DNA from 2 places in the Mesorhizobium sp. GW821-FHT07A06 genome. Region 2 is predicted to be linked to the other one. Evidence: predicted binding sites of a transcription regulator. Region 2 holds the regulator's gene; the other holds the start of a gene.

Region 1 (14,385 bases), 120 kb from region 2:
TTGTAGCCGGCGGCCTTGGCGCCCTTGGCGAATTCATAGAGCCGGTCGGGCGTGCGATGCGCTGATATGATCAGCCGTTTGTGCGGAACGCCCAGCGCCTCCAGCGTTTCGGCGGCATGGCGCATGGTCGCCCAGTCGGACTGGCTGCCCATGATGATGGCGACGTCGGCGCGTTGGTCGTTCAAGCTGATGCTCTCCGGCGACAAAGGCGCGCCTTAGCGGAATTCGCGCGGGGCCGCAAGGATTTCAGGCCATCGGCCAGATGCCGACGGCCACAATCCAGGTCACACCGCCGCCTTGCGGAAGCGGGCGACGAAGTCGTCAAGCTCGGGCCGTTCCATGTCGGAGATCGCCCAATAAGAGAAGGCACCGTCGCTCCATTGCACCATCGAGAAGCCGCCGGATGAAAGGTCGTCCGGCTGGGTGGTCTTGCCGCCCTGCTGCGGTTCGGCGACCAGCGTGATCAGGTGCTCGCGGTGGCGGTAGACCAGTGCCGGCACCGGCCGGCCCGATATCACCTCGACCCGGCCGCCGATCAGCGCGTAACCGTCCTGGGCAAGGTCCGGCGCCGGTGGCGAGACGCCAATGCGGGCGTCGAGCCACGGCTTCACCGTATGGCGGTCGGACGAAACGATGTCGATCGGGCTCGCCGCAAGCAGGCTGCGGCGGTGGCCGCTGGCGACCGCCGCGGCAAAGCCGTCGTCGACGCCGCTTTGCATCACCCATTGCGTCGCGCCGCTGGCGAGCACGGCGCTGATCATGATCGACGCGGCCATGGTGCGCCAGTCGAACGAGCCGAAGCGGCGCGCTCTTGGCGATGGCCGTGCCAGGGAAGGACGTGTCCCGGCCTCCCGCCTCTGGCCGCCGCCGGAGCCCGCTATCAATCCCGGCAATGCCGACGGCGCGCCCCGCTGGGGCTCCGTCGCCTGGGCCGGCGCCTGTTGTTCGGTGCCGGCCATGCCGATCGCCGCGATGCGGGCTCGAAAGGCGTCGCTGACATCGGGGCGCGGCAAGCGGCTGACAGCGCCTTGCAAGGCGACAATGCGGGCATGCTCGGCGGCAAGCCGGGGGTCGGCGGCGATGCGACGCTCCACGGCAAGTGCGGCTGCCGCATCAAGCTCGCCATCAACAAGGGCATGGATCATCAGTCTGATACCTTCGGAATCATTGGGCAGTCCGTCGTCATGGTTGGTCATGGCGCTCTCCCCAATTCAGATGCCAGCAGGCCGCGCGCACGCGCCAGCCTGGACATCACCGTGCCCATCGGCACGTCGAGCATGGCCGCTATCTCGCGATAGCTGAGGCCGTTGATATCGCGCAGCACCAGCGTTTCGCGAAATGGCTGCTGCAAGGCGGCGATCGCCGCCTCGAGTGCCGCCGTATCGGCCCTGGCGATCAGGCTCGCCTCCGGGCCGTCCTCTTCCGGCAGGCTGCTGCCGTGTGCCGCCGCCATGTCGTCGAGATCGCCGAGATCGCCGACGGCCATCATGGCGCGCGGCCGGTTGCGCGCCATCCAGGTGTAGGAAGTGTTGCGCACGATGGTCAGCAGCCAGGCGCGGGCGTTGCCGCCGGCATAGCCTGAAATGCCGGCATGTGCCTTGATGCAGGCGTCCTGCACGACATCCTCGGCGTCGGCTGCATTGCCGGTCAGCCAGCGGGCAAGCGCCAGCGCGTCGCCGAGATGCGGCAGCACCACCTGGTTGAAGCGTTCTGCCAGGGCCCTCTCGCTCAAAGCAGCACCATGATCCGAGACTCCGGGCCGTGCCGCTTCAAGATGCGACGGCGACCTTGACTTGCTCGCTGGGGCAAAGCCCCCGGAAGCAGGCAGAGCCGCCTGCCTTGCTGAAACTGAAATCATCTGCCTCACCGGTGTCAAGCGCCATGGAAGAGAGACTGATGACGATCACGCGCGCGAGCGCATGGTCACGGTCGGTGCCGCAGCCATGGTCGCTGTTTTCGCATTGACGGGGCATGCCGATCTCCTCAACGCCAGCCGTGGCGTATGCTGAAGAGACCTGTCGCGGCGCCGGCTTATTCCCGTCGCGCATAAATCCGGCTGTTCACAGTCGCGTGATCAGCCGGCGCTTCTGGAATTTTTGGTCGGCCTGGTGCTCAATCCGGCCAGCGCAAGACGCCGGAGGAATCCTTGCGGGCGGCTTTCATCGCATCGGCGGGACGGTCCTTCGCGGTCAGTATGGCGCGCAGGCGTTCGCCGACGATCTCGGCCTCGCCGGGATGCAGATTGCAGGGGTCGAGGAAGAAATGGCCGCGCTCGATCTCGTGGTTGCGCACAATGATGGGCGGCGAGCCCGAGGCAAGCGCCGAGGTGAGCCCGGCGGCGGTAAAGCGGCTCTCGGGCGATACGAAGATCTGCAGCCGGTCGAGCGGATTGGCTGTTGGATCTGGAATGATCTTCGCAAAGATGCCTGGTATCCCCTGCAAAGCATCCTTCCAGAGATTGAGAGCGGCCTCCTCGCGCCGGCGGATGCCGTCGTGATCGCGCGTCTCCCAGGCTTCCAGCGCGGCCATGGTGCCGGCGATGCTTTCCTTGCCGACCTTCATGGCCCGCGCCACGCCGCGGTTCTGCAGATAGGCGGCCCGCACCAGATCCTTGCGGCCGGTGACGATGCCGCTGGTCGGCCCGCTCAGGAACTTGTGGCCGCTGTAGATGACGACGTCGGCGCCGCGCGCCAGAAAACCGCGCAGATCGTATTCGGACGCGGCATCGACGATCACCGGCACGCCCTTGGCGTGGCAGATTTCGCAGAACTCCTCCAGCGACAGCATGCCGTACTGCACGGTGTGGTGGGCGACGACATAAAGGCCCGCCGCCGTGCGTTCGTTGATCGCTTCGCGCACATGATAGTCTTGCGTCACGCTGACCGTGCCAGCGGGCACCACCTTGGCGCCGGCGACGCGGACCGACTGGTCGATCGGTGCGCCGTAGTTGACGATGTGGCCAAGCTGGATGACGACCTCCGACTTGAGGTCGCCGGTATCATCGGGCAGACGCTCGATGGCCAGCAGGTTGGTTCCCGTCATCACGCCGGCGATCGCCATGGTGATGCCGCTGGCGCAGCAGGCGGTGATGAAGCCGGCCTCGCCGCCAGTGAGGCGTGCGACGACGGTGCTCGCGGCGCGCTGCAGATCGTCCATCTCCACCCATTGCGAGGCCATTTCAGCCATGGCGCGGATCGCTTCCGGGACGATGATCGACGCGCCAAGCGCGGTCATGGTGCCCGAGACATTGATAATTGGCCTCAAGCCCAGCTGTTCGCGGATGGTGGTGTTGGAGCCGGTGGAGGAAGTGGTTTTCATGTGAGCGGATCCTGTGGGTGGCAGATCAGGCGGCGATCTCGATGACCGCTTCGATTTCGACAGTGATGTTTCCAGGCAGCGAGCCGACGCCGATGGCCGAGCGGGCATGGCCGCCGATCTTGTCAAAGACATCGGCGAACAGATCGGAACAGCCATTCATCACCTTGGGGTGGTCGCTGAAGGTCGGCGTCGCGTTGACGAAGCCGAGCAGCTTGACGACGCGCACGATGCGGCCGAGATCGCCGGCGGCGGCATGCATGACGGCGAGCAGATTGAGCCCCGTCAGGCGCGCATGCCCGTAGGCCTGCTCGACGGTCACATCCTCGCCGACCTTGCCGGTGCAGAGCGTGCCGTCGGCGCGCAGCGGCCCCTGGCCGGACAGGAAGATCAGCCGCCCGCTCTCGGCATGGGTGACGAAGTTGGCGATCGGGGTTGGCGGCTCGGGCAGCGTCAGGCCAAGTTCGGCGAGCCGGATGTAAGGCGTCATGGAAGAAGGCTCCCTTGGTTGGCTTCAGCCATCCGATATTCAAGAATGAGACGGCGTCTGCCGTCCGATGTCAGAAATGCGAGGCGCGGAAGCGCGCCAGGAAGGTGCGGAGGCGCTCGTTGCTGGTCTCCGCCGCGAGGATCTCCTTGGGCGGACCAACAGCACTGACGCCGCCATCGGCCATGAAGACGATGCGGCTCGAGGCGTCGCGGGCAAAGGCCATTTCGTGCGTCACCATCAGCATCGTCATGCCGTCCTCGGCGAGGCTGCGCACCACGGCCAGCACCTCGCCAACCAGTTCGGGATCGAGTGCCGAGGTGATCTCGTCGAGCAACAGGATCTTCGGCTCCATCGCCACGGCGCGCGCGATGCCGACGCGCTGCTGCTGGCCGCCGGAAAGCTCCGCCGGCAGGCTGTCGGCCTTGTGGGCGAGGCCGACGCGGCCGAGCCAGTGTTCGGCGGTTTGTCGCGCCTCGGCCTGGCCCTTCCCCCGCACCTTGGTCAAGCCCAGCATGATGTTGCCGGCCGCTGTCAGGTGCGGAAACAGGTTGAAGCTCTGGAAGACCATGCCGGTCTCGGCACGCATCGCGGCCAAGTCGCGCTCGCTGCGGCGCTGGCGCGTTCCGGCCTCGCGATAGCCGACCTCCTTGCCGTCGATACGGATCGAGCCGCTATCGTAGCTTTCGAGGAAATTGACACAGCGCAACAGCGTGGTCTTGCCGCTCCCCGAGGGGCCGATCACGGTGACCACCTCGCCACGCTTCACCTGAAGGCTGACGGAACGCAGCACCTCGACGGCGCCGAAAGCCTTCGAGACATCGCGCACTTCGAGCAGTGCCGGATTGGCGCTTGTGGCATCGGACATCTTGCTATTCCCGAATGAAGGAGAAGCGCCGCTCGAGCCGCCGGCTGGCGAGCGAGAGCGCATAGTTGACCGCGAAATAGATCAGCGCGCCGAGGATATAGAGCGGCATCGCCTCATAGGTGCGGCCGATGACCTGGTTGATGGCCTGCATCAAATCGGTGATGCCGAGCAGCGAGACCAGCGCGCTGCCCTTGACCGCGTCGGTGACGCCGTTGATCCACGGCGGCAGGAAGCGCCTGAAGGCCTGCGGGAAGATGACGTAGGTCAGCCGCTGGCTGAAGGTCAGCCCGATCGCCATTGCAGCCTCGGACTGTCCCTTCGGAATCGAGGCGACCGCGCCCCTGAGATATTCGATGACCTGCGCCGTCTTGAACAGGGTCAGCGCCAGCACCGCCGCCCAGAACGACGGCAGATGAAGTCCGATGGCGGGCAGGCCGTAATAGACGAAGAACATCAGCACCAGGATCGGAATGCCACGAATGGTGTCCGAGAAGATGCGCACCGCCCAGCGCAACGGGGCGGGACCATAGACCAGGGCGACACCCAGCAGGGCGCCGGCGATGAGCGACAGGACCACGACCAGAAGCGATACCCAAAGGGTCAGGGCGAAGCCTTTGGCGAGGAAAGGCAGAGCGTAGAGGATCTGGCTCAGCATGTCAGCGCGCCGCCCTGAACCGGCGCTCGACCAGCCTGAGCGCAAAAAGCAAGGCGTAGCCGGTCACCAGATACATCGCCGTCGTCACCAGATAGACCTCGACGATGCGGAAGGTGTTGAAGTTGATCCACTGGGCGCCGAAGGTGAGTTCGGGCACCGAGATGACTGAGGCGATCGAAGTGTCCTTGAACAGCGAGATGAAGGTGTTGGACAGCGCCGGCAGCGTGATGCGCAGCATGGTCGGCAGGCGCACATGGATGAGCCTTTGCCAGGGTGTCAGGCCGATGGCCTTGCCGGCATCGAGTTGACCGCGCGGGACAGCCTCTAGCCCTGAGCGAAACACCTCGACCAGATAGGCGCCGCTATAGACCGACAACGTCAGGACAAACGAGGTCGGCGCGCTGTAGGCCAGGTCGACCACGGTGGGCAGGCCGTAGAAGACAAGGTAGACCAGCAGGATCAGCGGCACGTTGCGGATGAATTCGACATAGGCTGCGATGATCGCGCGCACCACCCGCCCGGCCGAAACGTACCAGACCGCGAGCACCAGCCCGATGACGACGCCGATGGCGATCGAGATCACGGCAAGCTCGAGGCTGAGCAGCAGACCGCCCCACAATTTGTCGAAATGCCGCCAGATCAGATTGAAATTGAGGGCATAGCCCATGCGTCCGCCTCGGTGTGAAGGGCGTCGGAGGAAGCAGGCGGAAGGGCGCGGAATGCCCCTTCCGCCTGCTGGGTCAGATGACCGGGAAACCCGGATGACGCGCCGGCGGCTCCTGGCCGAAATAGTCCTTGAAGGCGGCGTCATAGAGCGCCGATTCATGGCCGAACATGGCAATGGTGAAGGTCTGGTTGACGAAGGTCAGCCAGTCGAGGTCGCCTTGCCGAAGCGCGGCGCCGTAGAGCATCGAATACCAGCTCTTGCCGGCGTCGAAATATTTGTCCGGATTGCGCGAGGCGAGCCAGCGCACGGTCGACAGATCGACGGCGGCTGCATCGGCGCGCTTGGATTCCAGCGCCTGCAGCACGTTGGCCTGGGTGTCGATCTGTAGCACCTGCGCCTGCGGAAGGGCGTAGTGCACGGAGCTTTCGGCGTCGACATTCTGCAGGATGGAGATGCGCGTCGCCGAACCGCCGGCAAGCAGCTTGTCGAAGGTCTTGTTCTCGGCGGTGGGAAGCGTCAGCAGGGCAACGCCTTCGACATAGTACGGCCGGGTGAAGTTGATCAGCTGCGAGCGCTGCGCCGTCATCGTCATGAATTGGATGGTGATGTCGACCTTGTTGGTGGTGACGTTGGGGATGCGCTGCGCCGGATCCTGCATGACGAACTCGACCTTGGTCGGATCGTCGAACAGGCCCTTGGCCAGGATGCGGCCCATGGTGATGTCCATGCCGACCAGTTCGCCGGCATCGTTCTCGAAATGCCAGGGCGCGTTGGTGCTGCCGGTGCCGACGATCAGCTTGCCGCGGTCGAGCACGGTGCGCAGCAGGCTGTCGGACGCGGCCTGGGCCGCGGCCTTCTGGGCATCTACGGTTGCCAGCACGCCGGCGGTGGCCAGTCCAGCCATTCCCAATTTCAGAAAATCACGTCTTCCGGATGTGTCGTTCACGGCGACCTCCTTTCGTGTTGTGTTCCCCATGCACAGGCAAGACACACGTCGGTGATTTCAAGAAAATTGTCTCTTACAAGAGACGCATGTATCCTGTACAAGACAGATACTAACACCAGGAATCGACAATGCAAGATGGCAATGCCTTGGCCGTTTCGGCCGACGAAAAGACGACGGCTTCCCGCGAAAAGGGCCTCAACCGAGTGCTCGAGATCCTGGACTTCCTGCACACGACGCAGCGCGCGATCGGCATCGGCGACCTTGCCAAGGGGGTGAACGCGCCGCGCTCGACGACCTACACGCTGGTGCGCTCGCTGGTCGACGCGGGCCTGCTGGAAATGGCCGGCGACGGCAACCGCGTCTATTTCGGCAAGAAGCTCTATCTCTATGGAATGGACTATGTGCGCGGCAATGACCTGCTGCGGCGAGGGCGCCAGGAGGTCGACCATCTGTCGCGGGAGACCGGGGAAACCTCGGAACTGTGCATGCTGCAGAGTGGCCGCTATACCATCGTCCACTCCAGTCCCGGCACCAGGCCGTTCCGCATCAGCTCGGCCACCGGCCTGCAGATACCGTTGCCCTGGACCGCTTCGGGGCGGCTGCTTCTGGCGGGGCTGGAGCGGGCCGCGATCGAGGACATGGTGTCGCAGGACGATCTCGTGCTGCCCGATGGCCGCAAGCTGCGGCTGGATGATTTCATCGCCGACATCGCCAAGGCGCGGGTCACCGGCTACTGCGTCACCTCGGGGCTCGTCGACGCCTACACCAAATGTCTCGCCGTGCCGGTCTTTTCAGCGCCGGGCAAGGTCGAGGCGACGATGTGCCTTGTGGTTCCGATCGATACGACCGAGGAGCGGACCGAAAGTCTCATCGGCCTGCTGCGCGAACGCGCCGGCAGGCTCTCCATCGCCGGATAGGCGAAACGTGACGAGGATCGCGCGGCCCGCGGCTCAAGCGATGATGTCGGGAATGATCTTGTCTTCCAGCTTCATCAGCCGGTCCTTCAGCGCCAGCTTCTTCTTTTTCATGCGCTGGATCTGCAGCGGGTCGCAATTGGTGGCGATCATCGCGTTGATCGCCGCGTCAAAATCGGCGTGTTCCTGCTTCAGCCGGGAAAATTCGAGGCGAATATCGGCCTGTTCCTGATCGGACATTCTCTACCGTCTGCACTGCGGCGCCCAAAACTGGGCCTTGTTGGGCGGGGGCGGCACTTTCTGCCACCGGCGCGCAGCCCATATCACATTTCACATTGCCGTGGAATGCTACCACGCAGCATTCGACATCACTGTCGGAAGGTGGCAAAGTGTCATTGTGCCGTCACAGAAGCGACCTGCGGTGGACGCGCCTTGGCGGCTGCAATCGGGGAAACCATGAAAGGGAGAACCAATCATGTCTCTTGCATCCCATCTTGATGAGTTGCAGCGGAAACACGGCGACATCGAACGCGAAATCGATGACGCGATGAACCACCCGTCGGTGGACGACCTCGAAATCGTGAATCTCAAGCGACGCAAGCTGGCACTCAAGGATGCGATTGAGAAACTGAAAGCGCAACCAACCACGCATTGATGCCCGACTGACATAGCCGCCACTATGCGGTCTTGCTTGCCGGCGGCAGCCGCCGCCGGTGTAGTGGGTTTTGATTTTCAGCGCTACGTTATAAGCCGCAGCAGGACTTCCAGTCGGTCCTCTCGATGGACCCTCCTAAACATTTGAGATTGGCCGAAGCCGAGCGACCGGGTCAAAACTCCGGCGCCTGGAAACTGCTTGCGGGTTATTTCGGGGCCAGTGGCGACCTGTCGCCATTGACAAGCCATCTTTGCTCCTCCACCTCATGCCCGGACTTCAGCGCATCGGCCCCGGGGAGTGCTTGTGCGTCCGAGCGGACGCACGGGACTTCAGAGACAAAAGGCTGCCGGCATGACCGGATATTTTTCCTTTCCCTTCCCTCGCCGCACCTCGGTCGGCGTCGATGTCGGCGGCGTGGTCGTCGGCGGCGGCGCTCCGGTTGTCGTGCAGTCGATGACCAACACCGACACCGCCGATATCGACCAGACGGTCGCGCAGGTTGCAGCACTGCACCGCGCCGGTTCCGAGATCGTGCGCATCACCGTCGACCGCGACGAGAGCGCGGCCGCCGTGCCGCGCATTCATGAACGGCTCCAGCGGCTCGGCATCAATGTGCCGCTGGTCGGCGACTTCCACTATATCGGCCACAAGTTGCTCGCCGATCATCCGGCCTGCGCCGAGGCACTGGCCAAATACCGCATCAATCCGGGCAATGTCGGCTTCAAGGACAAGAAGGACCGGCAGTTCACCGATATCGTCGAGATGGCGATCAAGCACGACAAGCCGGTGCGCATCGGCGTCAATTGGGGCTCGCTCGACCAGGAACTCCTGACCCGGCTGATGGATGACAATCAGGACAAGGGTTTTCCGCTGACGGCGCAGGAGGTGACGCGCGAGGCGATCGTGCAGTCGGCGATCCTGTCGGCCGAGATGGCCGAAGAGATCGGCCTGGGCCGCGACAAGATCATCCTGTCCGCCAAGGTCAGCGGCGTGCAGGACCTGATCGCCGTCTATACGGAACTCGCCACCCGCTCCAACCATGCGCTGCATCTGGGCCTCACCGAGGCCGGCATGGGGTCGAAAGGCATCGTCGCCTCGTCGGCGGCGATGGGCATCCTCCTGCAGCAAGGCATTGGCGACACCATCCGCATCTCGCTGACGCCCGAGCCGAATGGCGACCGCACGCGCGAGGTGCAGGTGTCGCAGGAATTACTGCAGACGATGGGCTTCCGGCAGTTCGTGCCGATCGTCGCCGCTTGCCCTGGCTGCGGCCGCACGACATCCACCGTGTTCCAGGAACTCGCCCAGAATATCCAGGCGGATCTGCGCAAGAACATGCCGGTTTGGCGCGAAAAATATCCGGGTGTCGAGAACCTCAAGGTCGCGGTGATGGGCTGCATCGTCAACGGCCCGGGCGAATCCAAGCATGCCGATATCGGCATTTCGCTGCCCGGCACCGGCGAGACGCCGACGGCGCCTGTCTTCGTCGACGGCAAGAAAGCGGCGACGCTTCGCGGGCCAGCGATCGCGGCGGATTTCGAGAAAATGGTCGCCGACTACATCGAGCAACGGTTCGGTCGCAGCGGCAAGGCCGCGGCAGAGTAGGCCAGATGCGGCGTTTCCCCCGGGTGGCGCTGATAGTCCTGTGCAGTGTGGCCTGGTCGACGCTTGCCCAGGCCGATCCGCCGCAATCGGCCAAGCAGCGGTTGATCGACAAGGTCTGCAATTTGATCCAGGCCCATGCCGACCAGAACGGCCTGCCCCGGGATTTCTTCGCCCGGCTGATCTGGAAGGAAAGCCGTTTCGACCCCAACGCCGTCAGCCCCGTCGGCGCCGAGGGCATCGCCCAGTTCATGCCGGGCACCGCCAAGATGCGGGGGCTCGAAAATTCCTTCGACATCAACCAGGCGATCCCGGCATCGGCGAAGTATCTCGCCGAAATGAAGACCAGCTACGGCAATCTTGGCCTGGCGGCCGCCGCCTACAATGCCGGCGAAAGCCGGGTGTCGCGCTGGCTGGGTTCGGGCGGTTTCCTGCCGATGGAGACCGAGAGCTATGTCTTCGACATCATGGGCGAGCCGGTCGACAAGTTCACCGACCCCGCCTATGCCGGACAGGTCGCGCCGCTCGACGCCAAGACGGATTTTGCCGTCGCCTGCCGCAAGCTGCCGGTGATCATGTCCCAGACCGTGGCGATGGCCTCGATCAACGTCAAGCCGTGGGGCGTCCAGGTGGCCGGCAATTTCCGCCGCAGTGCCGCGATCAGCCAGTGGCTGCGGGTGAGGAGCCGGTTTCCGGCCCTGCTTGCCGGCCATGATCCGGTGGTGAGCCGGGTGCGCACGCCGATCGGCCGGCGCGGCATCTACGCGGTCAGGATCGGAATCGACGACCGCGCCGCCGCCAATGTCATTTGCCAGAAACTGCAGAGCGTCGGCGGGGCCTGCGTGGTGGTGCGCAACCGTTAAAGGCTGAAGCCGGCTCGATGCTTGAAAGAGAATCGAACATGAATGCCAGGATCGTCCTGCTCAATGGCGTCGGCAGTGCCGGCAAAAGTTCGATCGCCAGGGCGTTGCAGACAATAACCGCCGAACCGTTCCTGCATGTCCAGATGGACACCTTCATCGAGATGCTGCCCGATGCCTTGCAAGATCATGCCGACGGCCTTTCCTACGAGACCATCCGGCAAGGCGGCCAGCCGTCGGTCGTGATCAGGACCGACCCGACGGGAGCACGTGCCCTGCGCGGCATGCGCCACGCCGTCGCCGCCATGGCCGGGCAAGGCAATAACCTGATCGTCGACGATGTGCTGTGCAACGGTGAAATGCCTGAATATGTCGAACTGCTGTCGGCCTTCGATCTCCATCGGGTTGGCGTCATGGCGCCGCTGGAGGTCCTGGAAGCCCGCGAAGCCCAGAGGGCCGACAGGCGGCCGGGCCTGGCGCGCTGGCAATATGGGCGCGTGCACGCGGGCATAGTCTACGATCTCGAGGTCGACACCAGCCATCTCACCCCGCTGGAATGCGCCCGTCGCATCCAGCAACAATTTCGACTATAGGCGCCGATGGATCGGCCGGGCTTGCCCTGCCTGTGAAACGACAAGGGCAACGGGATGTTCGACACCTATATCATCTGCGGCACGCCGAGAACCGGCAGCACTTTGCTGTGCAAGCTCCTGGCATCCACCGGGACATCAGGCGATCCGCACTCATTCTATCGGCGGCAGGACGTGCCGGAGTGGGCCGAGGAGTGGAGACTGCCCGGCCGCGACACGATGGGCGAGCTTGCATTCGATGTCGCCTATCTCGATGCGGCAATCACCGCCGGCAAGGGCGGCACCGAGATTTTCGGCCTGCGCCTGATGCGCGAAAACCTGGATGAGCTTTCGGCGATCCTCGACCGGATTTTCCCAGGGCTGGCGTCGGACACGGCGCGTTTGACAAAGGCCTTTGGCCGAACTCTCTACATACACCTGTCGCGCGAGAACAAGCTCGCGCAGGCTGTCTCCCTGGTGAAGGCGCAACAGACAGGTCTTTGGCATGTCGCGCCCGATGGAACCGAAATCGAGAGGGTCGGACCGGCGCAAGACCCCCAATATGATTTCGAGCGAATCAAAGGGGAGCTTACCGAACTCGAAGCCTATGACGTGGCCTGGAACGTTTGGTTCACAGCGCAAGGCATAACGCCGCTGCGGGTTGGCTATGAGCGTCTATCCGCCGATCCGGCGGCGGCGTTACTGGGCATATGCGATGCTCTCGGCGTTCAGCCTCCGAATGCCGACGACATCCGGCCGGGCGTCGCAAGGCTCGCCGACGAGACAAGCATCGACTGGATCCGCCGCTATCGTCTTGACGCGGCCCGCCTGGCGCCGTGACCTGGATCAGGCCGTCTTGGCCACCACCGTTTCGCTGAGCCATGTGCCGATCTTGGCGCCGAGGCGATCCGGCGAGACCGGCTTCGGCAGATAGTCGTCCATACCGGCCTCGATGCATTTGTCGCGATCGCCCTTCAGCGCGTGCGCGGTGACGCCGACGATCGGGATGTGGCCGCCCGACGAGGCCTCGATCGCGCGGATGGCGCGGGTTGCCTCGTAGCCGTTCATCTCGGGCATCGAGACGTCCATCAGGATCAGTTTCGGATGCAGCGACCGATACATCTCGACCGCCGTGCGGCCGTTGCCGGCGATGCGGTAGCTGAGGCCAAGCCCGTTGAGGATCTGGCCGAACACCAGTTGGTTCACCTCATTGTCCTCGGCGATGAGGATGTCGATCGGGCCGTTCGGCGCGGTGGCCGATTCCGGCACTGTAATGGCCGGCACGGCAGGGCCACGGATGACCGTGAAGGCAGGCGGAGCCGCCTGCGGCATCGGCTGGACCGGCTCGCGAACGAAATGCGCCTTGCCGGTCTGTGAGCGAGCCTTCTGGATAACCGAGATGACCGTGCCGAGCAGGATCGCAGAGCGTGCCGGCTTGGTCAGATGCGCTGATATGCCGAAGTCGATGATCATCTTGCCGAAATCGACCTGATCGACGGAGGTCAGGATAACGATCGGGATGGCGGACAGCCGGCTGTCGGCGGCGATGGCGCGGGCGACATCGCCGCCGTTCATGCCGGGCATCTGGTAGTCGAGGATGATGCAGTCGACGCTGGCGCCCAACTGGCAGGCGCGATCGAGGAAGGCGAGCCCCACGGCGCCGCTTTCGGCTGCCGCGCAGTCGAAGCTCCAGCTTCTGAGCTGCTCGAGCAGGATCTCGCGGTTGACGGGATTGTCGTCGATGACCAGCACGCGCGCGCCGGTGACGTCGACCGGCACGACCGCGTCGCGCGCCTCGGCATGATGCACGGGCAGCGGCACCGCGAACCAGAAGACGGAACCGCGCCCGATCTCGCTCTCGACGCCGATCTTGCCGGCCATCAGGTCGACGAGGCGCGCGGCGATGGCAAGCCCCAGGCCGGTGCCTTCGTGGCGGCGGGTCGAGGACCCGTCAACCTGCGCGAATTTCTCGAACACGTTCTGCAGTTTCTCGGCCGGGATGCCGATGCCGGTATCCTCGACGCGCAGCTTGAGCTGGACGACATCGTTGACCGTTTCGCCGCCGACATCGATCAGCACATGGCCCTTCTCCGTGAATTTCACCGCATTGCCGACCAGATTGGTGACAATCTGCCGGAACCGCCCGGCGTCGCCGACGACATGGGCCGGCAGGCGCGGATCGACGCGCACGATCAGTTCGAGGTTCTTTTCGGCGACACGGGCCGAAACCAGCGTCGCCACATCCTCGACCGCTTCGGAGAGACGGAACGGGGCAGGGTCCAGGGTGAGCTGTCCGGCATTGATCTTGGAGAAATCGAGGATGTCGTTGATGATGGTGAGCAGCGCATTGCCCGATTTGACGATGACGTCGGTGAAGGTCTTCTGGCGCGCGGTCAATTCGGTCTTGGCAAGCAACTCGGCCATGCCGAGCACGCCGTTCATCGGCGTGCGGATCTCGTGGCTCATATTGGCCAGGAATTCGGACTTGGCACGGTCGGCGGCCTCGGCCTTGAACAGGGATTCGGCCGATTGGGCAAAGGCGCGGCGGATCGCCTGCTCCATCGGCCGGAAGATCCAGAAGGCGACGATGGCCAGGACGCCGAACAGCAGGCCGCTCGCCCACAGCAGGAGCCGGTCGCTGGAAGCGTCGGCCAGATGGCGCTCGTCATCCATCGCGGTGCGGACACGTACCAGCATCGGCTGCACAAACAGGTCGTTCTGGTTGCGGATTTCCCGGTAGCTCCATTCATCGGCTTTTTGCGCCACCGACATCAGGTTGAGGTTGCGCACCATGTCGCGCGGCGACCAGAACAGATCCCCGTTGACGGAAGAGGCTTCGAGTTCGTT
Region 2 (14,385 bases):
TCGCTGTCGGTGTTCACCGAAATGACCCCGCCGCCCGGTGACGCCGGCGGCCTGCTCAACGCTATCTACGGCAGCATCGTGATGACCATCATCGGCATCATCGTCGGCACGCCGATCGGCGTGCTGGCCGGCACCTACATGGCTGAATACGGCCGCTTCTCGAAGCTCACCACCGTGGTGCGCTTCATCAACGACATTCTTCTGTCGGCGCCATCGATCATCATCGGTCTGTTCGTCTACGAGCTGATGGTGCGGCCGATGGGGCATTTCTCGGCGATCGCCGGTGCCGTCGCGCTGGCCATCCTGGTCATCCCGGTCGTCGTGCGCACCACCGAGGACATGCTCAATCTGGTGCCGAACGCGTTGCGCGAAGCCGGCACCGCGATCGGCGCGCCGCGCTGGGTGGTCATCCGTTCGGTCGCCTATCGCGCGGCACTTTCGGGCATCGTCACCGGCATATTGCTGGCCATTGCCCGCATCTCCGGCGAGACCGCACCCCTTCTTTTCACGGCGCTGAACAACCAGTTCTGGTCCAGCAATCTCAACGCGCCGATGGCCAGCCTGCCAGTCACCATCTTCCAGTTCGCTCTCAGCCCCTACGAGGAATGGCAGCAACTGGCCTGGACCGGCGCACTCATAATCACATTGACGGTTCTCGCGCTCAGCATCTTTGCGCGCAGCCTGACAGGACGCAGAGAGGACAAATGAGCCAGATGTTGTCTCCAGACATGACGATCGCCGCCGAGGCGGCGGCCAAGGCCAAGATCGAGGTCAAGAACCTCAACTTCTACTACGGCCAGTCGAAGGCGCTGAAGGATATCACGCTGTCGCTGCCCGAGCGCAGCGTCACCGCCTTCATCGGCCCTTCCGGCTGCGGAAAGTCGACGCTGCTGCGCGTCTTCAACCGCATCTACGAGCTCTACCCCAAGCAGACCGCCGAGGGCCAGGTGCTGCTCGACGGCCAGAACGTTCTCGACCGCTCGCAGGACCTCAACCTTTTGCGCACCAAGATCGGCATGGTGTTCCAGAAGCCGACGCCGTTCCCGATGTCGATTTATGAGAACATCGCCTTCGGCGTCAGGCTCTATGAGAAGATCAGCAAGGCCGAGATGGACGGCCGTGTCGAGCAGGCGCTGAAGCGCGCAGCCCTGTGGACGGAGGTCAAGGACAAGCTCAATGCCAGCGGCCTCAGCCTGTCGGGCGGCCAGCAGCAGCGGCTGTGCATCGCCCGCACGGTGGCGGTGAAGCCGGAGGTCATCCTGCTCGACGAGCCGGCCTCCGCGCTCGATCCGCTGTCGACCGCCAAGATCGAGGAACTGATCGACGAGCTGCAAGCCGACTACACGATCGTCATCGTCACCCACAACATGCAGCAGGCGGCGCGCGTCTCGAAGCAGACCGCCTTCATGTATCTGGGCGAACTGGTCGAATTCGACCGTACCGAGAAGATCTTCACGTCGCCCCGCGAAAAACGCACGCAAGACTACATCACCGGCCGCTTCGGCTGATCGCACGCATTACGAGGACCAGGATCATGGCCGAACACACAGTCGCAGCCTTCGACGAGGATCTCGGACAGATCAGCAGGCTGATCAGCGACATGGGCGATCTCGCCGGCTCGATGGTCGGCGGTGCCACCAAGGCGCTGTTGAATTCCGACAATGCGCTGGCACAGCGCGTGGTCTCCGACGACGCCATCATGGATGCACGCCAGCGCGAACTCGACGATCGCGCCATCACGCTGATCGCCAAGCGCCAGCCGATGGCCGACGATCTGCGCCATGTCGTCGGGTCGATCCGCATGGCCGGCGACCTCGAACGCATTGGCGACCTTGCCAAGAACATCGCCAAGCGCGTCGGCACCGTCGGTCTCGCCGCAACGCCGCGCGACCTGTCGCATTCCATCGACGCCATGGCGCAACTGGTGCTGATCCAGGTGCAGGGCGTGATCGAGGAGTATGCGGCGCGCGATGCCGCCGCGCTTGCGAAGCTGCGCGCCGACGACGAACGCATCGACGTCAAATACACGTCGGTGTTCCGCGAACTCCTGACCTACATGATGGAAGATCCGCGCAACATCACCGCTTGCACGCATCTGTTGTTCTGCGCCAAGAATCTCGAACGCATCGGCGACCATGTGACCAACATCGCCGAGAACGCGTACTATGTCCTGACCGGCACGCAACTGCCCGCCAACCGCCCCAAACAGGACGAGACGGCGATGTCGGCGCCGGCGGCTTGACGCAAGAGGTGACCAATCGATGATCGCGCCACGCATTATGGTGGTGGAGGATGAGGAGCCGCTGGGAGTGCTGCTCCGTTACAATCTTGAATCCGAAGGCTACCAGGTCGAGGTGGTGCCGCGCGGCGACGAGGCTGAAATCCGCCTGCAGGAGAACGTGCCCGACCTTCTGGTGCTCGACTGGATGGTGCCGGCGGTGTCCGGCATCGAACTCTGTCGGCGCCTGCGCATGCGGCCCGAGACCGAACGGCTGCCGATCATCATGCTGACGGCGCGCGGCGAGGAGAGCGACCGCGTGCGCGGCCTTTCGACCGGTGCTGACGACTATCTGGTCAAGCCGTTCTCGACGCCGGAATTCATGGCCCGCGTCAAGGCGCTGCTGCGCCGCGCCAAGCCGGAAGTGCTGTCCAGCGTGCTCAAGGTCGGCGACATCGTGCTCGACCGTGAATCGCACCGGGTCTACCGCAAGAAGAGCGAGATCCGGCTTGGGCCGACCGAATTCCGCCTTCTGGAATTCATGATGCGCCATCCCGGCCGCGTGTTCTCGCGCAGCCAACTGCTCGACAATGTCTGGGGTGAGACGATCTATATCGACGAGCGCACCGTGGATGTGCATGTCGGCCGCCTGCGCAAGGCGGTCAACAATGGCCGCATGCCCGACGTCATCCGCACCATCCGTGGGGCAGGCTACGCGATCCGTGAGGATTAGGTCCTTGGCGCGGAAGCGTTGACGGGTTGCATCCGCTCCCGGATAGAACGCATTTGGTGTTGGCTCAGAGCTTATGGCTTCGTCATCCCAGGGTCTCCGCGACGGAGCTTCGCTCCTGCTCCGGCCAGGGATGACGACCTCGAGGGGGCTCGGCCAATCTCCAGCGCTGATCTGTGGGATCGGCACAGGCGTTCGCTCAAGCCACATTCTTCCCAGCACTCCCTCTCGCCTGCACGCCCGGCGCGAAGATTTCCTGATCGACGAAGGTCAGTGCGCGCATGGCACAGCCCTCGCGGATCAGGGGCAGCTCGTTCGGTTCGGTGTCGAACGAAATCGATTTCGAGTGCTGGCCGCCAGCGGTCTGGGCGATCGCCTCGCGCAATGCCGGCTCGATCAGGTCGAAGGCGGCGGCGCTGACGCCGACCATGGCCACGGGGGCGGGATCGATCAGCGCGAACAGGCTGCCGAGGCCGTAACCCAGTGCTTCCCCGGCCTTGCGATAGGCTTCGCGCTCGGGCCCGGCCCGTTCACGTGCCGTGGCGGCGAGCGCCCGCATCTGCGCATCGCTGACATCGGCGACCGGCTCGGTGTCCTCGCCAAGCTGCCTGGCATTGCGCCAGATGGCGTAGTTGCCGGCATAAGCCTCGACGCACCCGCGCCGCCCGCATCGGCAGAGCGCGCCGCCTGGCCGATGGATCATGTGGCCGAACTCGCCGCCCGACGAATGGGTGCCGGTGAACAACTCGCCCTTCAGCACCAGGCCCATGCCGATGCCGTGCGACAAAAGGATGGCGATGAAGTCGTCGCGGTAGCGTTCGGGGTCGCGCCAGCGCAGCGCCACGGCCATCATGTTGCAGTCGTTCTCCATGGTGGCCGGGATGCCGAACTCGGCTTCCAGTATGTCGGCGAAGGCGATATCGGTCTGCGGCGTGATCGGCGACCACAGCATGGCCCTGGCCTCGGTGTCGGTGATGCCCTGGATCGCCAGTGCGATGCGGGCGACGCTGCGCACGTCGATATCGGGATCCTCGAGGCGGCGCCGTACAATGGCGACGCATTCACCGATCAGCGCCTCACGCGACATGGTCAGCGTGTCCAGCCGGCGCTGTTCCTCCGATATCACCTGGCCGGCATAGTCGATGACGGCGACGGACAGGAAATTCAGCGACAGCACCACGGTCATGATGGCCGCGGCCTCCGGGTTGAGGCCGAGGCCGACCTGTGGCCGGCCGCGTTTGAGCGCACCGGCCTCGCTCGGCTTGCCCTCGGCCAGGATGCCTTCGCCGATCAGGTCGGAAGAGATCGCCGATATGGTCGAATGGCTGAGGCCGGTGGTCGCGGCGATCTCGGTGCGCGACGGTTGGCCGGCCCGGCGCACGGCCGCAATCACCATGGCGCGGTTGCGCCGGCGCAGATCGTCGTGGCGGATTCCGACCGACATACTTTCCCACATCCTCCCCGGTCGCCGCGGTTCTTCCTGCCCCTCGAACACTGCCGGCAACCGGGACAAATACTGGCAGAAGCGGATGGTGCTGTCATTTATTTATTGCGGGGCTCGAAAAAAAGTCCGCGACACCTCAATATCCATCAGAATCGATGTTGACAGCGTTTCGACGATGGACCAGTATTTTTTTTGAGGCTCGAAAAAATAGAGCCTCTGTGCCGGCCTTCGGGTCAGTTTGGTCGCGCCATACGCGGCGCAGGGAGGATATCATGAAGAGATTCACGGCCGCCATCCTGGCGGGTGTCGCCATGTCGCTGACGCTTGCGTCGGTCGCGCAGGCGAAGGACAAGGTCATCGGTGTTTCGTGGTCGAACTTCCAGGAAGAGCGCTGGAAAACCGACGAGGCCGCCATGAAGAAGGCGATCGAGGCCGCCGGCGACAAGTACATTTCCGCCGATGCGCAGTCCAATCCCGGCAAGCAGCTTACCGATGTCGAGAGCCTGATCTCGCAGGGCGCCAACTCGCTGATCATCCTGGCGCAGGATGCTTCGGCGATCGGCCCGGCGGTGCAGAAAGCACTGGACGAAGGCATTCCGGTCGTCGGCTATGACCGACTGATCGAGAACAAGGACGTCTTCTACCTGACCTTCGACAACAAGGAAGTCGGTCGCTTGCAGGCCAGCGCGGTGTTCAAGGTCAAGCCGGAAGGCAACTATGTCTTCATCAAGGGCTCGGGAGCCGATCCGAATGCCGATTTCCTGTTCTCGGGCTCGATGGAAGTGCTCAAGGCGGCCATCGACAGCGGCAAGATCAAGAATGTCGGCGAGGCCTATACGGACGGCTGGCTGCCCGCCAACGCCCAGAAGAACATGGAACAGTTCCTGACGGCCAATGACAACAAGGTCGATGCCGTGGTTGCCGCCAATGACGGCACCGCAGGCGGTGTCGTCGCGGCGCTGACGGCGCAAGGCCTTGCCGGTACCGTGCCGGTGTCGGGCCAGGACGGCGATCATGCCGCGCTGAACCGCATCGCGCTCGGCACCCAGACCGTGTCGGTGTGGAAGGACGCGCGCGAGCTCGGCAAGAATGCCGCCGAGATCGCCTCGCAGCTGGCTGACGGCAAGAAGATGACCGACATTGCCGGCGTGAAGGATTTCACGACACCTGGTGGCAACACCGTCAAGTCGCTGTTCCTGACCCCTGTCGCCATCACCAAGGACAATCTCAATCTCGTCATCGATGCCGGCTGGATCAAGAAGGACGAAGTCTGCGCGGGCGTCGCCGCCGGCAGCGTCGCGGCCTGCAACTAGAACGGCGCAGCACGGTTCGACATCGACGCCGCGGCCCAAAAGCCGCGGCGTTTTCTCAAAAAAATTTGTGTTTCCGCCTCAGGCGGATAGCTTCTAGGCTGCGTTCCGGCATCCGTGCCGGATGGCCGGCCGGTGGGAGGAAATCATGACCGACACGACGTCCAACCCGCAGGTCGACACCGCGCGTGCGTCGGAGCTTGGCGCGGTTGCCCGGTTCCTGAAGGCAACCGAGATCGACACCCGCATGCTCGGCATGATCGGTGCCCTGTTGCTGATCTGGGTCGGGCTGCACGTGATTTCGAGTCTGCGTCTGGGCGTCAATCCGCTCGATTTCGACAGCCGCACCTTTCTCACTCCGCGCAATCTGTGGAACCTGTCGGTGCAGACCTCCGCGGTCGCCATCATGGCCTGCGGCATGGTGCTGGTCATAGTCATGCGCAATATCGACCTGTCCGTCGGCTCCGCCGAGGGCTTGATCGGCATGGTCATGGGCTTTGCCCAGGTGCATTTCCTGGTCCGGTTCGTCGGGCTTGAACTCGGCAATCCGTGGATCTGGGTTCTGGCGCTGGTCATCGGGCTGGCGCTCGGGCTGCTGATCGGCGCTTTCCAGGGTTTCATCATCGCCTATCTCGAAGTGCCGGCCTTCATCGTCACGCTGGGCGGCCTGCTGGTCTGGCGCGGTGCCGCCTGGTGGGTCACGTCAGGCCAGACCGTGGCCCCGCTCGACGCCACGTTCCAGCTGATGGGCGGCGGCCCGGCCGGATCGATCGGCGCCACCTGGAGCTGGATCGTCGGCATCGTCGCCTGCCTCGCCGTCGTGTTTGCACTGTTCAACGGGCGGGTGCAGCGCAAGCGCTTCCGCTTCCCGTTGCGCCCGGTCTGGGCCGAGACGCTGCTTGGCACCGTCACCTGCGCCGTCATCATGGGCGCGGTGTGGCTGGCCAATTCCTATCCGTGGCCCATCGGCATCGTGAACAGATACGCCGCCGCCAACAACATCACCGTGCCCGAGGGTGGCCTGTTCATCGCCCACGGCATTGCCATCCCGGTGCTGATGGCGATCGCCGTCGGGCTGATCATGACCTTCATCACCAACCGCACCCGTTTCGGCCGCTATGTCTTTGCCATCGGCGGCAACCCGGAGGCCGCCAACCTGGCCGGCATCAACACGCGCTGGATCACCATGAAGGTGTTCATGATCATGGGCGTGCTGGCCACGATCGCCGCCGCGATCTCGTCTGCCCGGCAGAACTCGTCGACCAACGTGCTTGGCACATTGGACGAGCTGCTTGTCATCGCCGCCGCCGTCATCGGCGGCACGTCGCTGGCCGGCGGCTCGGGAACGATCATCGGCGCCATGCTCGGAGCGTTGCTGATGCAGTCGCTGCAGTCCGGCATGGTGCTGCTCGGCGTCGACTCGCCGCTGCAGAGCATCGTCGTCGGCGCCGTTCTGGTCATCGCCGTCTGGCTCGACACCGTCTACCGCAAGCGGGTTTAGGGGGAGAAAGACCATGGCTGACAAAACCGCTCCCGCCGCCAGCACGCCGCTGGTCGACATGCGCAACATCTCGATCGCCTTTGGCGGCATCCGGGCCGTCGACGACGCCTCGATCGATCTTTTCCCGGGCGAGGTCGTGGCGCTCCTCGGCCATAACGGCGCTGGCAAGTCGACGCTGATCAAGATCCTGTCCGGCGCCTATAAGCGCGATGCCGGACAGATCTTCGTCAATGGCGAGGAGGCTTCGATCTCCAACCCGCGCGACGCCAAGAGATACGGCATCGAGACGATCTACCAGACGCTCGCCCTGGCCGATAATGTCGACGCCGCCGCCAATCTTTTCCTTGGCCGCGAACTGATGACCGCCTGGGGCACGCTCGACGATGTCGCCATGGAGGCCGAGGCGCGCAAGGTGATGGGGCGGCTCAATCCCCGCTTCCAGCGCTTCAAGGAACCGGTGATCAAACTGTCGGGCGGACAGCGGCAATCGGTGGCGATCGCACGCGCGATCCTGTTCAACGCCCGCATCCTGATCATGGACGAGCCGACGGCGGCCCTTGGTCCGCAGGAGACGGCGCAGGTCGGCGAACTGGTCAGGCAGCTCAAGTCCGACGGCATCGGCATCTTCCTGATCAGCCACGACATCCATGATGTGTTCGAGCTGGCCGACCGGGTCTGCGTGATGAAGAACGGACAGGTCGTCGGCACCGCGCGCACCACCGATGTCACACAGGACGAGGTGCTCGGCATGATCATCCTGGGCAAGTGTCCCCCGGGCGCTATTCCCGGACCGGGAGCGCTGAAGATCGCCGCCTGAGGGCTTTCGGCGGGTGGCATTGCTCTCCCGCGCGTCCCCGTTGCCGCTCACGTGATGTGCCAGTGGTCGCGATGGGTTGGCCTTGCCATTGTGTTGGCCCGGCGACTTGCCCATAAAGGTCCGGTATTGCTCATGGACCGCATCATCCGTTGAAGAAACTTTTTCCGATTGTCGCGTTCATCGCCGTTGCGCTGATCAGCATGACCATGGCGGGGTTCGCCTATTTCGCGACGCAGGAAGCGGCCCGCATCAAGTTCGAGGCGGCGGCCGATGACGCACTCAACCGGATCGAGAGCCGTATCGACCTGCATTTGTCGCTGCTGCGGTCGACGCAGGCCCTGTTCGACGCCCGCAATGGCGACATCTCCCAGAACGAGTTCAAGGCCTTCTTCAACGCGCTGGATGTCGACACCAATTTCGCCGGCCTGCGCGGCATCGGCTTCCTCAGGCTGGTCAAGACGGGCGATGAGGCAGCTGTCGAACGCGACATCCTGCATGATTTTGGCGCCAGCCATCCGGTCTATCCGGAGACGACGCAGCCCTGGCGGGCGCCCATCATGCTCTTCGAGCCGATGGACCCGTCCAACCAGGCCGGCATCGGCTACGATATGTTCAGCGAACCAGTGCGGCGCGCGGCGATAGAGAAGGCGATGGCCGATGACCAGCAGCACGCGAGCGGGCTGGTGCAACTGGGCCAGGGCACGGGCGCCACGCGGACCTTCACCGGCTTCCTGGTCTTTGTCCGGCTTAATGTCGAAACAGCGCCGGAGGTCATCAACGCATCGCGTTCCTCGACCGCGGGCTTTCTCTACGCGGCCTTCCGCGCCCGCGACTTGTTCCAGATCGCGCTCAGCCGTGCGCCGCTATTACCGGTCAACACGGAAATCTATGACGGTGCGGTGAACAGCGACAATCTCCTGTTCCAGTCGGAGACGCCGCCGGTTTCGTCCTTTGGCGATCGGCTGCTGGTCACCCGCAAGATCACGGTGGCCGGCCGACCGTGGACGGTATTGTTCAGGCCGACCAGCGCCTTCTCGCAGCCGTCGTCGCGCGCCATTCCGGTGATGCTGGGGCTGTTCGGCCTGCTGGCGGCGGGCGCCATCGCGCTGGTGGCGCGCTATCAGGAACGTGCCTATGAGGCGGCATCGCGCTTGCACGAGACGACGGAGAAGAGCCTGCTCGAAAAGGACCTGATGCTGCAGGAGATGAAGCATCGCATCAAGAATTCGATCACCAGGGTGCTGGCGATCGCGCGGCAGACGGCTTCGCGAGCGACCGATGTCAACGAGTTTTCGGCGTCCTTCTCGGCCAGGCTGCAGGCGATGGCCGCTTCCCAGGACATGCTGACGCGTTCGCGCTGGCAGAAGGCGGATCTCGCTGATCTCCTGCGCATCGAACTTGGCCAGGTGTTCGGCAAGGACCTGCCGGAGGGGTTGCTGACGGGGCCCGAGGTGCTGCTCGACGAGACCACGACGCAGGCGCTTGGCCTCACCTTCCATGAACTGGCGACCAATGCGCTGAAATACGGTGAAGTGGGCAATTCCGCCAGTTCGCACCGAAGTGACTGGGCGCTCAAAGTGGACTGGTCGCTGGAAGGGCGGGGGCGCGAGCGGACGCTGGCGCTGAACTGGCGAGAGGCCGGGAAGAAAAAGGTCGAAGCGCCGGCCGAGACCGGATTTGGTACCAAGCTGATCGACCTCAATGTCACGCGCGAGTTGCGCGGCACGATCAAGCGCGATTTTCAGGCCGATGGTTTGAAGGTGGAAATAAGAATTCCGCTCACGGGTTGACGCCAATGGTCGCGCCGATGGCGATGGAATGTGCCCGCACATGCAAAATCCGGAGGCCGGCGGGCCGGCCTCCGGATCGTAGCTCGACTATCGCCAAATCAGTTGCAGCGGGCCGTGTAAATCCGGCCGTGACGGTCGCGATACTGGCAATAGCCGTTGCGCAGGTTGCGAACCAGCAAGCCCGATCCGGCACCGACAGCCGCACCGATCAGGGCACCCTTGCCGCCGCCGACCAGGCCGCCAATGCCAGCACCAATCAAGGTGCCGCCAGCCACGTCCTTCTCGGTCGAGGTGCAGCCGCTGAGAGCGGCAACCGCAACCATCGCAATAATCATCTTCCGCATCGAGTCACTCCTCACTTTGTGTCCACACTTTAGTTGGCTCCAGCAGCCATTTAGCTTAGTTGGCTCCAGCAGCCATTTAGCACGAAATTACGGCCTTTGCTGCTCGAATTTATTGTTGGCTAAGATAGTCTTTTTCTGGGCGCCCCGCCGCCGATGCCATCACCACATTGGAAATCGCCAATGATGCATTGAGGCTGCCATCGGGGCGCACATTCCAGACGATTTGATCGTAGTCATCCTCAAGCGCGGGATCGACCGCAAGGCATTTGGCGACAACATGCTGCGCCTGCCCTTGCACGTCGCCCATCGCGAACGGCCGTTCGGCGGTGCATTCGTCGGCGGTCGCGAAAACGCTGACGGGCACCTGCAATTCGCGGCAGTCGGCCATCGAGTTCGAACAGCCGATGACCAGCAACAACGCGGCTATGTGTTCCATGACGAGATGTCCTCTCGCCGCAACAACGGCGCACATCGTCAAAAAGTTCCTGTCGTGTCACGAGCACACGCAAATAATGACGGTACGAAGAACTGAGTTTCAAGCACGGCCAGAGGCTGCCACCAAAAAGCCAGCCCGGGGCAAGTTAGCGATATCCAGCCGAGAGCGCAGGGGAGGCGGCCAGGACTTCGATCAGGTCAACTGGAACAAAGCTGCGAGGAGTACAATCGCGGCCAGCGCGAGGACGATCCCAATCGTCAAGCCGTGTCGTGCCTGAAGGCGTGTTTCCGCGTTGGCTTCGGTATCCAGAAATTCGCCCATCGAAATACGGGCGGCCTGTTCCAATCTGTTGATATCGGCAATCGTCAAAACATTCCTCCCCACCGTACTGAAATCCTGCTGCCACAATGTCCGAAGACTGGACAGGTTCCGGCGGTGTCTGGGTAAAAAGACAATCCGCCTTTATGGTGAACGGCTGGTTAAGAGCACGAGCCGTTCACTGCGCCTCGAAATTGCTATGTGGGACGACGAGGCGGTATTCGAGGCGGCCATCCGTGATGTCGAGGGTCGCGGTTCCGCCCAGGGATGTCGGCACCACCCGCTCCAGCGCGACGCTGCCGAAGCGCTTCTCTGTCCCCCGACCGCCATTGGCTCCAATGGCTTCGGCCCATGTCAGCGAGAGTGTAACCTCCCCGCTTTCGGCGGTGTTGAGATCGGCGGTTACTTCGACGAATCCATCCGGCCGGGACAGGGCGCCGTAGCTGACCGAGTTGACGGCGAGTTCATGCATAGCCAGGCCGATGTGAAGCGCGGCATTGGGATTGAGGTAGGGATTGGCGCCCCGGAAGCGAAGGCTGTGCGGTGTATTCGTCCCATAGCGCCCAACCTGGCTCGTCACCAGTTCATGAAGGGCCGCACCGCGCCAGTTCGAGGACGTAACCAGATCCTGGGAGGAGGCCAGGGACTGCAGCCGGCCGCGAAAGCGCGTCAGGAAGTCGCCGATGCCATCTGAATAGCGGCCGGTCTGGCTCGCGATGCTCTGGATGATCGCCAGGAGGTTCTTCGAGCGGTGGCTGACCTCGCGCAGCAGCGTTGTCAGTGTCTGTTCGCGCCGCTTCTGCTCGGTCGTCTCGACCATGGTGGTGACGACACCTTGCACGTCACCAGCGTCGCCCCGATCGGCATCGACCCAAACCTGAAACCAGCGGACGCCGTTCTCGACCGGAACACTGATCTCGAGGCGCTCCGGATTGCCGGTCGCAACCACATCGCGCTTGGCCGCGCTGATCCGGTCGGCCTGCGCCATCGGCAGGATGCCGTTGCCGTCGGAATTATCCGAAGCCCAGGGCGCGCGCATGTTGCGAGCCCACACGGTCTTCATTTCGCGATCCTGATAGAGGACGGAAATCCCTGCATTGTGCAGTGCGTGGAGAAGAGCCCGGCCAAGCTGCATGCCACTTTCCGCCGGATGCAAGGCGATGACTTCATCGCTCCGTGCGCCTTCCGTTTTATCTGCAGTCCTGGAGCGCATCGGTCTATCTGTCCACCCAACTCAGGCTGAACGGCTCACTGTCGAATGGGTTCCAAATGAATGTCCCGAGAACCTGCCCCTCTAAAGCGGTCCGCCGGACGGCGTCCCTTGAGGGATACCGCCCGGCGGTGGCTGGAAACCGTTTGAGGGGTGCGGCTTCCAGTGTTCGCTCGCGAAGCGTTCCTCACGCCCGTCTAAACAGGCCGGCCAGCAGCGAGATGACCAGGAAAGCGAGAAAAATGAAGAACAATATCTGCGCTATACCAGCGGATGTGCCGGCGATACCGCCGAAACCAAGCGCGCCGGCAATGATTGCCACGACGAGAAATACGAGCGCCCAGTAAAGCATGGTTCATCTCCTTCCGAATGGTGCAGGGAAAACGTGGGTGGATGCGGTTTGTTCCACCATTTGCCGAAAAAGGCGATGCTTGCAAACTGTTAGAGACGGAACCGACAGCGAAATTCGGCGATGATGGCTTCGGCCGCCAAAAGGCCGCCCGATGCGTCGCATCGGGCGGCCTTGATCCTGGACATTCCTGCCGGAAAACAGCGAATCTATGCGGCGGCCTTTGCTTGGCGGTCGAAGAACAGCGCCTGGCTGATCAGCGCCTTGACCATGTCGGGATTGAACGGCTTGGTCACCAGGAAGGCCGGTTCGGGGCGCTCGCCGGTCAAGAGCCGCTCGGGGAAGGCGGTGATGAAGATAACCGGCACGGAGGTTGACGACAGGATTTCGTTGACCGCCTCGATGCCCGAACTGCCGTCGGCGAGCTGGATATCGGCCAGCACCATCTTCGGCCGCGTCTTGCCGAACATCGTCACTGCTTCGGCATGCGTGCGCGCCGTTCCAACCACACGATGACCGAGGCTCTCGACCATCTCCTCTATGTCCATGGCAATCAGCGGCTCGTCCTCGATGATGAGCACGTCGGTCGCCACCTGGCGGGAAATTTCATTGCTTGCCTGGGCAAGCAGTTCGGAGAATTGCTGGTCACCGACGTCGAGAATCTCGGCCGCCTCGTCCTCGCTGAAACCTTCGACGGCGACCAGCAGGAAAGCCTGGCGGGGCAGCGGCGCGATCGCATTGAGATTGGCGGCGGCGCGCTGCTCCCACGCCGATTGCGCATGCTCCTGCGGTACGCGGATGGCGACCGAGGTGAACAGCTTGGCGAAAACCTTGTAAAGAGCGATGCGGTCGCTCGAAGCTTGAGGGAAGATGTCGACGTCGGCGATGATGGCCTCAAGCATCGCGGCGACCAGCGCGTCGCCGCTCTCTTGCGATCCCGAGACAGCGCGCGAGAAGCGGCGCAGGAACGGCAGATGCGGTGCGATGGTGGCGGATAAACTCATGGTAGAACGTCTCCCTCAGAATGACGTGATTGCCTGGATTGCAGGTCAAGCTGATTGCAAGCCCCGCTAATACAACGCGGGTTTTCCGAAAAAGTTCCGGCCGATATGGAACGAATAGGCGAGAACGGCGTTTGGTGTCGGGATGGGCAACCAGACGAGGGTGCCGCTTGCCTTATGTCGAGTTGAGTATGAGCGGCCTAGCGCTGGGAATATAAGGGCGAAATGAAGGATATGACGAAAGATATTCTGGCTGGCGCCGAGGGTAGGCGCCGGAACGGTGTCGGTGACCCTCTGGGGCCGAACTCCGAGATCGGACGTAAACTCAAACAATATTATGACGAGCTGGTCTCCGACGATGTGCCGGATCGATTTGCCCAGTTGCTCAGCCAGCTGGAACAGACCGAACCCGCACAGAAGAAGGACTGAGGCATGGCAGCGGTCTCCCAAGGCTTCAAGACCGATCTGCTTGGGGCAATCCCGAGCTTGCGGGCCTTTGCCGTGTCGCTGACGCAGAATGCAGACAAGGCCGACGACCTTGTCCAGGAAACGTTGGTCAAGGCCTGGGACAAGCATGAGAGCTTCCAGCCCGGCACCAATCTCAAGGCATGGCTTTTCACGATCCTGCGCAATGAATTCTATTCGCAGATGCGCAAGCGCGGCCGCGAGGTACAGGACAGCGAGGGCATCATGACAGCCAGGCTCGCGGTGCATCCCGCCCAGCACGGCCAACTCGACCTCAAGGATTTTCGTGGTGCCCTCGAGCAATTGCCGGAAGACCAGCGCGAGGCCATCATCCTCATCGGCGCATCGGGCTTCTCCTATGAGGAGGCCGCCGAAATCTGCGGTTGCGCGGTCGGAACGATCAAGAGCCGCGTCAGCAGGGCCCGCACGCGCCTGCAGGAGATTCTGAAGAT

What was found. Region 2 encodes PhoB, which activates phosphate uptake and scavenging genes when phosphate is short. Its sites were predicted from a motif close to TGTCATNNANCTGTCAT; they were not measured.
Region 1: AC07SZ_RS18950 (YdcH family protein) is a predicted target of PhoB. The motif match lies at 8,243-8,259, and genes of this name have one in related genera.

The regions. Positions count from the first base shown of each region.
Region 1 is NZ_JBWKRC010000005.1:369,526-383,910, forward strand. Features, by position in the region: gene purE (5-(carboxyamino)imidazole ribonucleotide mutase) at 1-185, opposite strand, end outside; gene AC07SZ_RS18895 (anti-sigma factor family protein) at 285-1,196, opposite strand; gene AC07SZ_RS18900 (sigma-70 family RNA polymerase sigma factor) at 1,193-1,732, opposite strand; gene AC07SZ_RS18905 (hypothetical protein) at 1,770-2,048, opposite strand; gene AC07SZ_RS18910 (aminotransferase class V-fold PLP-dependent enzyme) at 2,113-3,318, opposite strand; gene AC07SZ_RS18915 (RidA family protein) at 3,344-3,805, opposite strand; gene AC07SZ_RS18920 (amino acid ABC transporter ATP-binding protein) at 3,876-4,670, opposite strand; gene AC07SZ_RS18925 (amino acid ABC transporter permease) at 4,675-5,325, opposite strand; gene AC07SZ_RS18930 (amino acid ABC transporter permease) at 5,327-5,992, opposite strand; gene AC07SZ_RS18935 (transporter substrate-binding protein) at 6,066-6,896, opposite strand; gene AC07SZ_RS18940 (IclR family transcriptional regulator) at 7,067-7,855, shown strand; gene AC07SZ_RS18945 (YdcH family protein) at 7,889-8,092, opposite strand; gene AC07SZ_RS18950 (YdcH family protein) at 8,328-8,507, shown strand; gene ispG (flavodoxin-dependent (E)-4-hydroxy-3-methylbut-2-enyl-diphosphate synthase) at 8,859-10,112, shown strand; gene AC07SZ_RS18960 (lytic transglycosylase domain-containing protein) at 10,118-10,972, shown strand; gene AC07SZ_RS18965 (chloramphenicol phosphotransferase CPT family protein) at 11,011-11,562, shown strand; gene AC07SZ_RS18970 (Stf0 family sulfotransferase) at 11,617-12,378, shown strand; gene AC07SZ_RS18975 (response regulator) at 12,385-14,385, opposite strand, start outside.
Region 2 is NZ_JBWKRC010000005.1:492,942-507,326, forward strand. Features, by position in the region: gene pstA (phosphate ABC transporter permease PstA) at 1-708, shown strand, start outside; gene pstB (phosphate ABC transporter ATP-binding protein PstB) at 705-1,508, shown strand; gene phoU (phosphate signaling complex protein PhoU) at 1,535-2,242, shown strand; gene phoB (phosphate regulon transcriptional regulator PhoB) at 2,262-2,951, shown strand; gene AC07SZ_RS19590 (ROK family protein) at 3,148-4,392, opposite strand; gene xylF (D-xylose ABC transporter substrate-binding protein) at 4,665-5,705, shown strand; gene AC07SZ_RS19600 (sugar ABC transporter permease) at 5,851-7,203, shown strand; gene AC07SZ_RS19605 (ATP-binding cassette domain-containing protein) at 7,217-8,020, shown strand; gene AC07SZ_RS19610 (CHASE domain-containing protein) at 8,170-9,810, shown strand; gene AC07SZ_RS19615 (YMGG-like glycine zipper-containing protein) at 9,909-10,154, opposite strand; gene AC07SZ_RS19620 (hypothetical protein) at 10,264-10,590, opposite strand; gene AC07SZ_RS19625 (hypothetical protein) at 10,783-10,959, opposite strand; gene AC07SZ_RS19630 (sensor histidine kinase) at 11,087-12,121, opposite strand; gene AC07SZ_RS19635 (DUF1328 domain-containing protein) at 12,306-12,470, opposite strand; gene AC07SZ_RS19640 (response regulator) at 12,677-13,471, opposite strand; gene AC07SZ_RS19645 (NepR family anti-sigma factor) at 13,694-13,897, shown strand; gene AC07SZ_RS19650 (sigma-70 family RNA polymerase sigma factor) at 13,901-14,385, shown strand, end outside.